2 regions of the Roseomonas sp. TF40 genome follow, and region 1 is predicted to be linked to the other one. Evidence: riboswitches for the same ligand, from Rfam matches in the RefSeq annotation. Region 1 holds a riboswitch; the other holds the start of a gene.
What was found. Region 1 has a riboswitch for glycine ahead of AC2D9U_RS22235 (D-amino acid dehydrogenase). Riboswitches for the same ligand answer to the same signal wherever they lie in the genome.
Positions count from the first base shown of each region.

Region 2: linked by a shared signal. The riboswitch ahead of gcvT (glycine cleavage system aminomethyltransferase GcvT) and the one ahead of AC2D9U_RS22235 (D-amino acid dehydrogenase) in region 1 are both predicted to bind glycine.

Region 1 covers NZ_JBXVVR010000010.1:79,870-84,978, forward strand. The annotation lists gene AC2D9U_RS22215 (ABC transporter ATP-binding protein) at 1-226, shown strand, start outside; gene AC2D9U_RS22220 (3-oxoadipate:acetyl-CoA acetyltransferase) at 240-1,088, shown strand; gene AC2D9U_RS22225 (tripartite tricarboxylate transporter substrate-binding protein) at 1,157-2,116, shown strand; gene panC (pantoate--beta-alanine ligase) at 2,124-2,978, shown strand; glycine riboswitch at 3,016-3,115, shown strand; gene AC2D9U_RS22235 (D-amino acid dehydrogenase) at 3,252-4,514, shown strand; gene AC2D9U_RS22240 (sigma-54-dependent transcriptional regulator) at 4,731-5,109, opposite strand, start outside.
Region 2 covers NZ_JBXVVR010000002.1:784,126-789,234, forward strand. The annotation lists gene gcvP (aminomethyl-transferring glycine dehydrogenase) at 1-2,496, opposite strand, end outside; gene gcvH (glycine cleavage system protein GcvH) at 2,493-2,870, opposite strand; gene gcvT (glycine cleavage system aminomethyltransferase GcvT) at 2,883-3,995, opposite strand; glycine riboswitch at 4,051-4,167, opposite strand; glycine riboswitch at 4,170-4,274, opposite strand; gene AC2D9U_RS09755 (hypothetical protein) at 4,340-4,894, opposite strand; gene ispH (4-hydroxy-3-methylbut-2-enyl diphosphate reductase) at 5,030-5,109, shown strand, end outside.

The DNA of each region.
Region 1 (5,109 bases):
GGCGACCGAGGGCCTGGCGCCGCTGATCCGCGACGAGATCTGGCGCGTGATCGCCGCGATCCGCGAGACCGGGATCGCGACCATCGTCGTCGACAAGACGGTGGCCTCCATCCTCTCGCTCGTGGACCGCTCCGTGATCCTCGTGAAGGGCGCGGTGGTGTTCGACGGCCCGCCCGCGGCGCTGCGCGCCGACGAGGACCTCATGCATCGCTGCCTTGGCGTCTGACCGGAGAGAAACGATGACCACCCCCTGCATCATTGCCGTCGCGATCACCGGATCCGTGCCGCGCAAGAAGGACAACCCGGCCCTGCCCGTGACCGTCACGGAGCAGATCGAGAGCACCCACGCCGCCTACGAGGCCGGCGCCAGCCTGGTGCATGTGCATGTCCGCAACGAGGACGAGACGCCGAGCAGCGACTCCGCGAAGTTCGCCGCCTTCCAGGAGGGCATCCGCCGCCACTGCCCGGATATCATCGTGCAGTTCTCCACCGGCGGCCGCGGCCGCGCGCTGGAGGCCCGCGGCGCGATGCTGCACCTGCGGCCGGACATGGCGAGCCTCGCCACGGGCAGCGTGAACTTCCCCACCATCGTCTATGAGAACCCGCCCGACTTCGTGCGCAGCCTCGCCACGACGATGCGCGACCTGGGCGTGAAGCCGGAGATCGAGGTGTTCGACCTCGCCATGCTGACCAACACGCGCATGCTCGTGGACGAAGGGCTGATCCTGCCGCCGCCGCATGTGCAGTTCGTCTTCGGCGTGAAGCACGCCCTGCCGCCGCGCGAGGATATCCTCGACTTCAAGCTCGGGCTGATGCGCGAGATCCTGCCCGGCGCGACCTGGACGGCGGCCGGCATCGGGCGCGACCAGTTCACCGTGGCGCGCTGGGCGCTGGCACGCGGCGGCCATGTGCGCACCGGGCTCGAGGACAACGTGCGCCTCGACCGCCACACGCTGGCCCCCTCCAACGCCGCGCTGGTGCGGCGCACCGCCGAACTGGCCGCGGAGGCCGGCCGCCCCGTGGCAGACGCCGCGACCGCGCGCCGGATCCTGGGCCTGCCGCAGATCGTGGTGCGGAGAGCCGCGTGATGGCGCCTTCCTGCGTCCGGATCGCCGCCGCCCCTGGTGGCGGATGCCAGCGGGAGAGCGACGCCGTGATGCGCCGCCGCACCCTGCTGGCGCTGGCGGGTGGCCTGCCGCTGCCCGCCCTGGCACAGCCCGCGCGCCCCTGGCCGGAGCGGCCGCTGCGCCTGATCGTTCCCTTCCCGCCGGGCGGGGCGATCGACGCCATGGCGCGCCTGCTCGCCACCCCGATGGCCGAGGCGCTGGGCCAGCCGGTGGTGGTGGAGAACCGCCCCGGCGCCGGCGGCACGACCGGCACCGGGCTGGCGGCCCAGGCCAATGACGGCCATACGCTGCTGATGGTCTCGATCGCCCATGCCGTGAACGCGGCGCTCTATCCGCGCCTGCCCTATGCGGAGGCCGACTTCGTCCCGGTCGGACCGGTCGCCGTGGTGCCGAACGTCCTGGTTGTTCCCGCGGCACGGCCCTGGCGCAGTGTCGGCGACCTTGTCGCCGAGGCCCGCCGGCGGCCGGGCGCGCTGACCTACGCCTCCGCCGGCAGCGGCACCTCCATCCACCTGGCCGGCGCGCTTTTCGCCGATCTCGCCGGCCTCGCGCTGGAGCATGTGCCCTATCGCGGTTCGGGACCGGCGGTGACGGACCTCGTCGCCGGGCGCGTGGACATGATGTTCGACAGCGTCACCTCCGCCGGTCCGCACATCGCCTCCGGCCGGCTCGTCGCGCTGGCCGTCACCACCTCCCGCCGCATCGCCGCCTTCCCGGACTTGCCGACGATGGCCGAGGCCGGGGTGGCCGGCTTTGCCGTGGACCCCTGGTTCGCCATGGTCGCGCCGCGCGCCCTGCCGGAGCCGGCGCGCGCCCCGCTATCGGCGCTGCTGACCCGGCTGCTCGACGATGCGGCGATCGCCGAGCGTTTCGCGCGGATCGGCGCGGAGCCGATGGCAGGCAGCGCGGACTCGCTGGCGCGCCTGCTGGCGGCGGAGACGGCGACCTGGGGCGCCTTCGTCCGGCGCACCGGCATCCGGCCGGAATGACGCGGCGATGCTGATCCATCGCGCGATCCCGGCGTTGCGCGCGGCACTGGCCCGATGGCGCGCCGATGGGGCGCGCGTGGCGCTGGTGCCGACGATGGGCGCGCTGCATGAGGGCCATCTGTCGCTGATCGCCGCGGCGCGCGCGGCGGCCGATGTCGTCATTGCCTCGATCTTCGTGAACCCGACGCAGTTCGGACCGAATGAGGATCTCGCGCGCTATCCGCGCGACGAGGCGGGCGACCTCGCGAAGCTGCGGGGCGCGGGTTGTGACCTGGCCTGGCTGCCGACGGTCGAGGCGATGTACCCGGCGGGCAACGCCACCTCCGTCGAGGTGCGCGGCGTCTCCGAAGGCTTCGAGGGCGCGGCGCGGCCGGGCCATTTCGCCGGCGTCGCCACGGTCTGCACCAAGCTCTTCCTGCAGACGGGCGCCGATGTCGCCGCCTTCGGCGAGAAGGACTGGCAGCAATTGCAGGTCGTGCGTCGCGCCGCGCGCGACCTCGACATCCCGATCCGCATTCTGTCCGTGCCGACGATGCGCGAACCGGACGGCCTCGCGCTCTCCTCGCGCAACCGTTTCCTCGCGCCTGCCGAGCGTGCGACCGCGCCACAGCTTCATGCCGCGCTGCGCCGCGCCGCGGCGCGGATCGGCGCGGGCGGAACGGTGCGCGCCGTGCTGGCCGAGGAGGAAGCCGCGCTGCGTCATGCCGGCTTCGCGCCCGACTATCTCGCGCTGGTCGCGGCCGAGACGCTGCGCCCGCTGGAGGCGATGATGCCGGCCACACCGATGCGGCTGCTCGCGGCCGCACGGCTCGGCACGGTGCGTCTTCTCGACAACATCGCTCTGTCGGACACGATGGCATGACGCAATCCGCTTGACGTGCATGCCGCATCGTCGGCATGAAGATTTTGCGGGAGAGTCCGCATCGGCATCGCGGCCGGTGTGGCGCCGAAGGAGCAACCGCCCCGGAAACTCTCAGGCTCACGTACCGCGCTGAAACTGGAACTCTGGAAAGTGGAGCAGCCGCTCCCGCCGACGGTGTAAGTCGCTGCCCCGCGAGGGGGCACGATGATGCTCTCAGGCCAATGACAGAGGGGGCATTCGAACCCGCGCGGGGCGCGCGGGAGGAGAATGCGCATGTCCCGTTCTGAACGCGATTCGGTCGCCGTGATCGGCGCCGGCATCACCGGCATCACAACCGCCTACAACCTGGCCCGCCGCGGCCATGCGGTGACGGTCTTCGACCGCCACCCCTATGCGGCGATGGAGACGTCCTTCGCCAATGGCGGACAGCTCTCGGCCTCGAATGCCGAGGTCTGGAACAGCTGGTCCACCGTGCTGAAGGGCCTGAAGTGGATGGTCTCGCCCGGTGCCCCCCTGCTGGTGAGCCCGAAGCCCTCCTGGCACAAGCTCTCCTGGATGGCGGAGTTCGTCGCCGCGATCCCGCGCCACGAGGAGAACACGATCACCACCGCGCGCCTGGCGATCGAGGCGCGCCAGCATCTGCGCCGCATGGCCGAGGAAGAGGGCATCGACTTCGACGCCGAGGATCGCGGCATCCTGCATTTCTACGCGACCAAGGCGGAGTTCGACGCGGCCGCGCGCGTCACGGCGCTGCTCGCCAAGGGCGGGCTCGAGCGCCGCGCGGTCACGCCCGCCGAGATCCGCTCGATTGAGCCGGCGCTGCAGGGCGACATCTATGGCGGCTTCTACACGCCATCCGACTTCACCGGCGACATCCACAAATTCACCAACGGGCTCGCGCTGGCCTGCGCGCGGCACGGCGTGACGATGCGCTATTCAACGGAGGTGCTCGCCGCCGATGCGGGCGCGCAGGGCGTCGCGGTGGTGTGCCGCTCGACCGAGCCGACGGCCGATGGCGCGCCGCACCCGCGTGAGACGCACCGCTTCGACAAGGTCGTGGTCTGCGGGGGGGTGATGTCCCGCCGGCTGGGCGAGGCGCTGGGCGACCGGATCAATGTCTATCCGGTGAAGGGCTACTCCATCACCGTGCAGCTCGACGACCCGGCCGACCAGGCCGCCGCGCCCTGGGTCAGCCTGCTCGACGACAAGGCGAAGATCGTCACCAGCCGGCTCGGCGCGCGGCGGTTCCGCGTGGCGGGCACGGCCGAGTTCAACGGCTACAACCGCGACATCCGCGCCGAGCGCATCGCCCCGCTCGTCGCCTGGTGCCGCGCGCATTTCCCGGGCATGAGCACGCGCCACGCGGTGCCCTGGGCAGGCCTGCGGCCGATGATGCCGGACATGATGCCGCGCGTGGCGCGCGGACGCAGCCCGCGGGTGTTCTACAACACCGGCCACGGGCATCTGGGCTGGACGCTCTCCGCCGCAACGGCCGATGCGGTGGCCGCGCTGGTGGGGGCGCGCGCGAACGCGTAGCGGCACGCCGCCAGCGTCACGTACCGTAAACGTTTGCGCACGGCCGACCTACCATGTAGGTCGGCCCTTCCCATCTGTCTTGGCGATCGTGCGCTGGGTATCACACCACCTCGGTGCGATTGGAACGTGTCGTCGCGATGAGCAGGTAATGGATGCGGAGGAACAGAAGGACCTCCTGCTGAGCCTTCCACCGGACGCGCCCGTGCGCACGATACTTCACGCGGATCCTTCACCGGTCAGCCCCAGGTCGCGCATTCGCTTCCACAGGGTCGTCCGCGAGACACCGAGCAGGCGCGCAGCCTCGGATCGGCTGCCAGCCGTATGCCGGAGCGCATCCTCGATCGCCTGCCGCGCTGCCTCGTCCAACGCATCCTCTAGAGACCCCGCGCGTTGGTCGGCAGGAGGATCCAGCACGCCCTCAGGAAACAATTCCTCGGGCCTCAGTTCCTCATCCTCGCTGAGCGCAACGGCACGTTCGATGCGATTGCGCAACTCACGAACATTCCCAGGCCAATCATGCACCGAGAGTGCGGCCAACGCCGCTTCGCCCAGGCGGCGCGGTCCGAGCCCGAAGCGGGCGAGCGTTTCGGCCAGC
Region 2 (5,109 bases), on a different contig from region 1:
CGCGCCGCCATTCTGCTGGAAGCCGCGGCAATCGAGGATGCACTCATGCGCCACCATGCCCTGCGCGCCGCGATAGAGCACCGGGTAGTGCTCGGCGAGGCGGGCGGCCATGTAGTTGGCGTTGAGGATCGCGACCTCGGTCGCGCGCTTCAGCCCATCCGGGCCCATCATGCGGATATAGGCGTAGCTGATCGGCAGGATGGAGGCGCTGCCGAAGGGCGCCGCGCTCACCGGCCCATGCGAGGTCGCGGCCGGGCCGGCCTCGGCCAGCATGGGGTGGGAGGGCAGGTAGGGGGCGAGGTGGGCGGCCACGCCGATCGGCCCCACGCCCGGCCCGCCGCCGCCATGCGGGATGCAGAAGGTCTTGTGCAGGTTGAGATGGCAGACATCGGCGCCGATCGCGGCCGGTGAGGTGAGCCCCACCTGCGCGTTCATGTTGGCGCCATCCATGTAGACCTGCCCGCCCTTCGCATGGATCAGCGCGCAGATTTCCCGGATGGACTCCTCGAAGACGCCATGCGTGGAGGGGTAGGTCACCATCAGCGCGGCGAGCTTTTCGGCGTGCTGCTCGGCCTTGGCGCGCAGATCATCCAGATCGACGTTGCCGTCCTTGTCGCAGCCGACGACGACGACCTTCATCCCCGCCATCACCGCGCTGGCCGGGTTGGTGCCATGCGCCGAGGAGGGAATGAGGCAGATGTCGCGTCCCGTATCGCCGCGCGCGCGGTGATAGCTGCGGATGGCGAGCAGCCCCGCATATTCGCCCGCGCTGCCGGCATTGGGCTGCAGCGAGACGGCGGCGAAGCCGGTGCAGGCGCAGAGCCAGGATTCGAGCCGGCGGATCATCTCCAGATAGCCCGTGGCCTGCTCGATCGGCGCGAAGGGATGGATCGCGCCGAAGCCGGGGAAGGTGACCGGGATCATCTCCGCCGTCGCGTTCAGCTTCATCGTGCAGGACCCCAGCGGGATCATGCTGCGGTTCAGCGCGACGTCCTTCTCCTCCAGCTTCTTCATGTAGCGCAGCATCGCGTGTTCCGCGTGATGCGCGTTGAAGACCTCGGCGGTCAGGATCGCGCTCGCCCGCGCGAGCGAATTCGGGATGCCGCCCTCGGTCTCCAGCCGGTCGAGCGGCAGCGCCACCGTGCCGGCGGCTTCCGCGATGGCGGCGCAGAGCGCGAGCAGATCCTCGCGCGTCACCGTCTCATCCAGCGCGATGCCGACGATGCCATCCTCGCGCCGCGCGAGGTTGAAGCCGCGCTTCAGCGCGCTGGCGATCAGCGCCTCGGCCTTCGCCCCCGCCTCGATCGCGATGGTGTCGAAGAAGTCGCGATGCGCCAGCGTGAAGCCGGCGCGCATCGCCGCCCCGGCGAGAAGGCGGGCCTGCAGCGCCACGCGCCGCGCAATTCGGGACAATCCCTCGGGGCCATGCCACACGGCATACATGCTCGCCATCACGGCAAGCAGCACCTGCGCAGTGCAGATGTTGGAGGTCGCCTTCTCGCGCCGGATATGCTGCTCGCGCGTCTGCAGCGCGAGGCGCATCGCGGGCTGGCCGGCGGCGTCGATGGAAACACCCACCAGGCGGCCCGGCATCAGGCGCTTATAGGCGTCCTTCACCGCCATATAGGCGGCGTGCGGCCCGCCATAGCCCATCGGCACGCCGAAGCGCTGGGTCGAGCCCACGACCACATCCGCGCCCATCTCGCCCGGCGGCGTCAGCAACACGAGGGAGAGCGGATCGGCGGCGACGATGGCGAGGCCACCCACGCCATGCACGGCCGCGATCTCGCGCGTCAGGTCGCGCACCTGGCCGGTGCTGCCCGGATATTGCAGCAGCAGCGCGAAGGGCTTCTTCGCGGCGGCCGCCGCAACGATTTCCGCAGGCGGCGCGACAACGACTTCGATGCCCAGCGGCTCGGCCCGCGCCACCACCACCGCGCGGGTCTGCGGGTGCAGGTCCGATGCGAGCAGCAGCGTGTCCGACTTCCCGCGCGTCGCGGCATGGGCGAGCGTCACGGCTTCCGCCGCCGCCGTCGCCTCATCGAGCAGCGAGGCATTGGCCACCGGCAGGCCGGTGAGGTCCGTGACCAGCGTCTGGAAGTTCAGCAGGGCCTCGAGGCGCCCCTGCGCGAGTTCCGCCTGATAGGGCGTATAGGCCGTGTACCAGCCGGGATTCTCGAGGATGTTGCGCAGGATCACCGGCGGCGTCAGCGTGCCGTGATAGCCCATGCCGATCAGCGACTTGATGTCGGCGCGGTTCTTCGCGGCGAGGCCGCGCAGCTCCGCGATCACCTCGGCCTCCGTCACCGCGGGCGGCAGCGGCAGGGCCTGCGCGCTGCGGATGGCGGCGGGCACGGTGCGCGCGGTCAGCGCATCGAGGCTCTCGGCGCCGACCACCTTCAGCATCGCCGCGATCTCGGCTTCCGAAGGCCCGATATGGCGGCGCGCGAATTCGCCCTTGTCCTCGAGCGCCGTCAGTTCACGCAGCGCGCTCATGCCAGCGTCTCCACGAAGGCCGCGTAGTCGGATTCGCTCATCAGCGCGGCAACGGCGGCGGGATCGACGCCCTCCATCTTGAAGAACCAGCCCTCGCCGGTCGGGGCCGAGTTGATCAGCGACGGATCATCGGCCAGCGCGCCGTTCACCGCGGAGATCTTCCCCGCCACCGGCGCATAGACGTCGGAGGCCGCTTTCACGCTCTCGACCACGGCGCAGGCCTCGGCCTCCGCCACCTCGCGGCCCACTTCCGGCAGGTCGACGAAGACCACGTCGCCCAGCGCGTTCTGCGCATGGTCGGTGATGCCGATGGTGGCGGTGCCGCCCTCGAGGCGCACCCATTCATGGTCCTTGGTGAAGCGCAGTTCGGCCATCGGGGTCACTCCTCAGCGGGCGTAGCGGTGGGGGATGAAGGGAAGCGGGGCGACACGGCCCGGCAGGGCCTTGCCGCGCACCATCAGTGACAAAACGGTGCCATCGGCGGCGCTGCTGCGCGCGACATAGCCCATGGCGACGGGTGCATTGGCGGAGGGGCCGAAGCCGCCGGAGGTGATCTCCCCCACCGCGGCGCCATCGACCTCGATCGGCGTATGCCCGCGCGCCGGCTGGCGCCCCTCGGGCTGGATGCCCACGCGCAGCCGCTTCGGGCCGTTGTCGAGTTCGCTGCGCACGCGCTCGGCGCCGCGGAAATCCCAGGCCATGCGGCGCCGCTTGCCGATGGTCCACACCAGGTTCGCCTCGACCGGGCTCGTGCCCTCATCGAGGTCATTGCCGTAGAGGCACAGCCCCGCCTCCAGCCGCAGCGAATCGCGCGCGCCGAGCCCTGCCGGCAGCACGCCCGGCAGGGCGAGCAGCGCCTTGGCCAGCATCTCGGCCTGCTCGGCGGGCACGGAGATCTCCACGCCATCCTCGCCCGTGTAGCCGCTGCGCGAGACGAGGGCCGGCACGCCGGCGATGTCGAACTCACCCACCCCCATGAAGCTCAGCGCGGCGATGCCCGGCGCCAGCGTGGCGATGGCCGGCACCGCGCCCGGGCCCTGGAGGGCGATCAGCGCGCGGTCGGGCAGCGGTCGCAGCGTGACCCCGGCGGGCAGCACGGATTCGATGGCGGGGATGTCCAGGTGCTTGCGGGAGGCGTTGAGCACCAGGAACAGCCGGTCGCCCATGTTGGCGACCATGAAATCGTCCAGGATGCCGCCCGATTCGGTCATCAGCAGCCCGTAGCGCTGCCGCCCGGGCTTGAGCGCCTGCACATCGGCCGGCGTCAGCGCCTCGAGCGCCGCGGCCGCGCCCGTGCCGACCAGCTCGGCTTGGCCCATATGGGAGACGTCGAACAGCCCGGCCGCGGCGCGGGTGTGCAGGTGCTCGGCCATGATGCCGGGCGCGTATTGCACCGGCATTGCATAGCCCGCGAAGGGCACCATGCGGGCGCCCAGGCTGCGATGCAGCGCGGCAAGCGGGGTTTCGAGCAGGTGCTCGTCGCTGACAGGTCCGGCCACGGTGCCCCCAAAGGCTCGCCCACGCCACAATGGCGCGGGACGTCTCCGTGGCCCCCCTCTGTCCCGGAACCTGAGAGATTCAGCGGCCGAAACGCGGCGGAACCGTGGTTCCTGCGCTGGCGCCTTTCTCCTTCGGTGCCACGCCCCGTTCGGGGTGCGGGCTTTCCAGAGGTCCCTCTCCGCGCGGCCCTTCTGCCTGAGCGTTTCCGGGGGCCGGTTGCGCCTTCGGCGGCGGATGCATCCCCGAGGGGACCACCCGCTCTCTCCCGCGCGGTGTCAGCGGGACCCGGGATATGACCCAGCCCCCCGCGCCGCGCAACCGTGGCAGGGTTGGAAAATCCCCTTCAGCGCGGCCCGCGCGCCCGATTATGCGCCAATTGCTCGGGCGTGAGCTGGAAAGAGATGCGGATGGCGTAGTCCACCGCCCGCACGCCCTCGCCCAGCGGCACGTTCACCCGCGCCGTTGCGCCGGGGCCGACGAGTCGCGGCACGTTGGTGGGGAAGGTCAGGCGCGTGGTGAAGGCCTGCCGGTCGAGCAGCGTGGTGTCCCCCACATCGCTCAGCGCGACGAACCAGGGCAGCTCCGCGGCGCGGCTCTCCGCGGCGGGGCCGCGCTCGGCCTCGAAGCGGGGGGTGATGCGCACGGAGAGCGCGGTGCGGTCCCGGCCCGTATAGTCGCAGGTGGCGTCGAAGCCGGTGAGCCGCGCATCCAGCACCATTGCCGTCAGGTCCCGCACGCCGCCCGTGCGGAAGACGGTCATGTCCGCGCCATCGGCCAGGATGGCGATTCGCGGGCAGGGCGCCTGGGTGGAGCCCAGCGGGCCGGAGGGCGCCGAGGAACAGGCGCCCAGCGCCAGCACTGCGCCGAGAATGGCCATGTGGCGTTGCGGGATCGTCATGGCGCCCACCTGTCCCCTTTGAAGCTGCGGCCCTGGCCGGTAGGATGGCCCCAGGGCCACCCTATCCGTGGTCTATCGCATTGCCACAGGCGCAGGGCCACCCCTGGGCGCCGACCAGAGAACCGGATCGCTTCCATGACCGCCGCGCCTGCCGACAAACCCCGGCTTACCGTGCTGCTCGCCGGCCCGCGCGGCTTCTGCGCCGGCGTGGACCG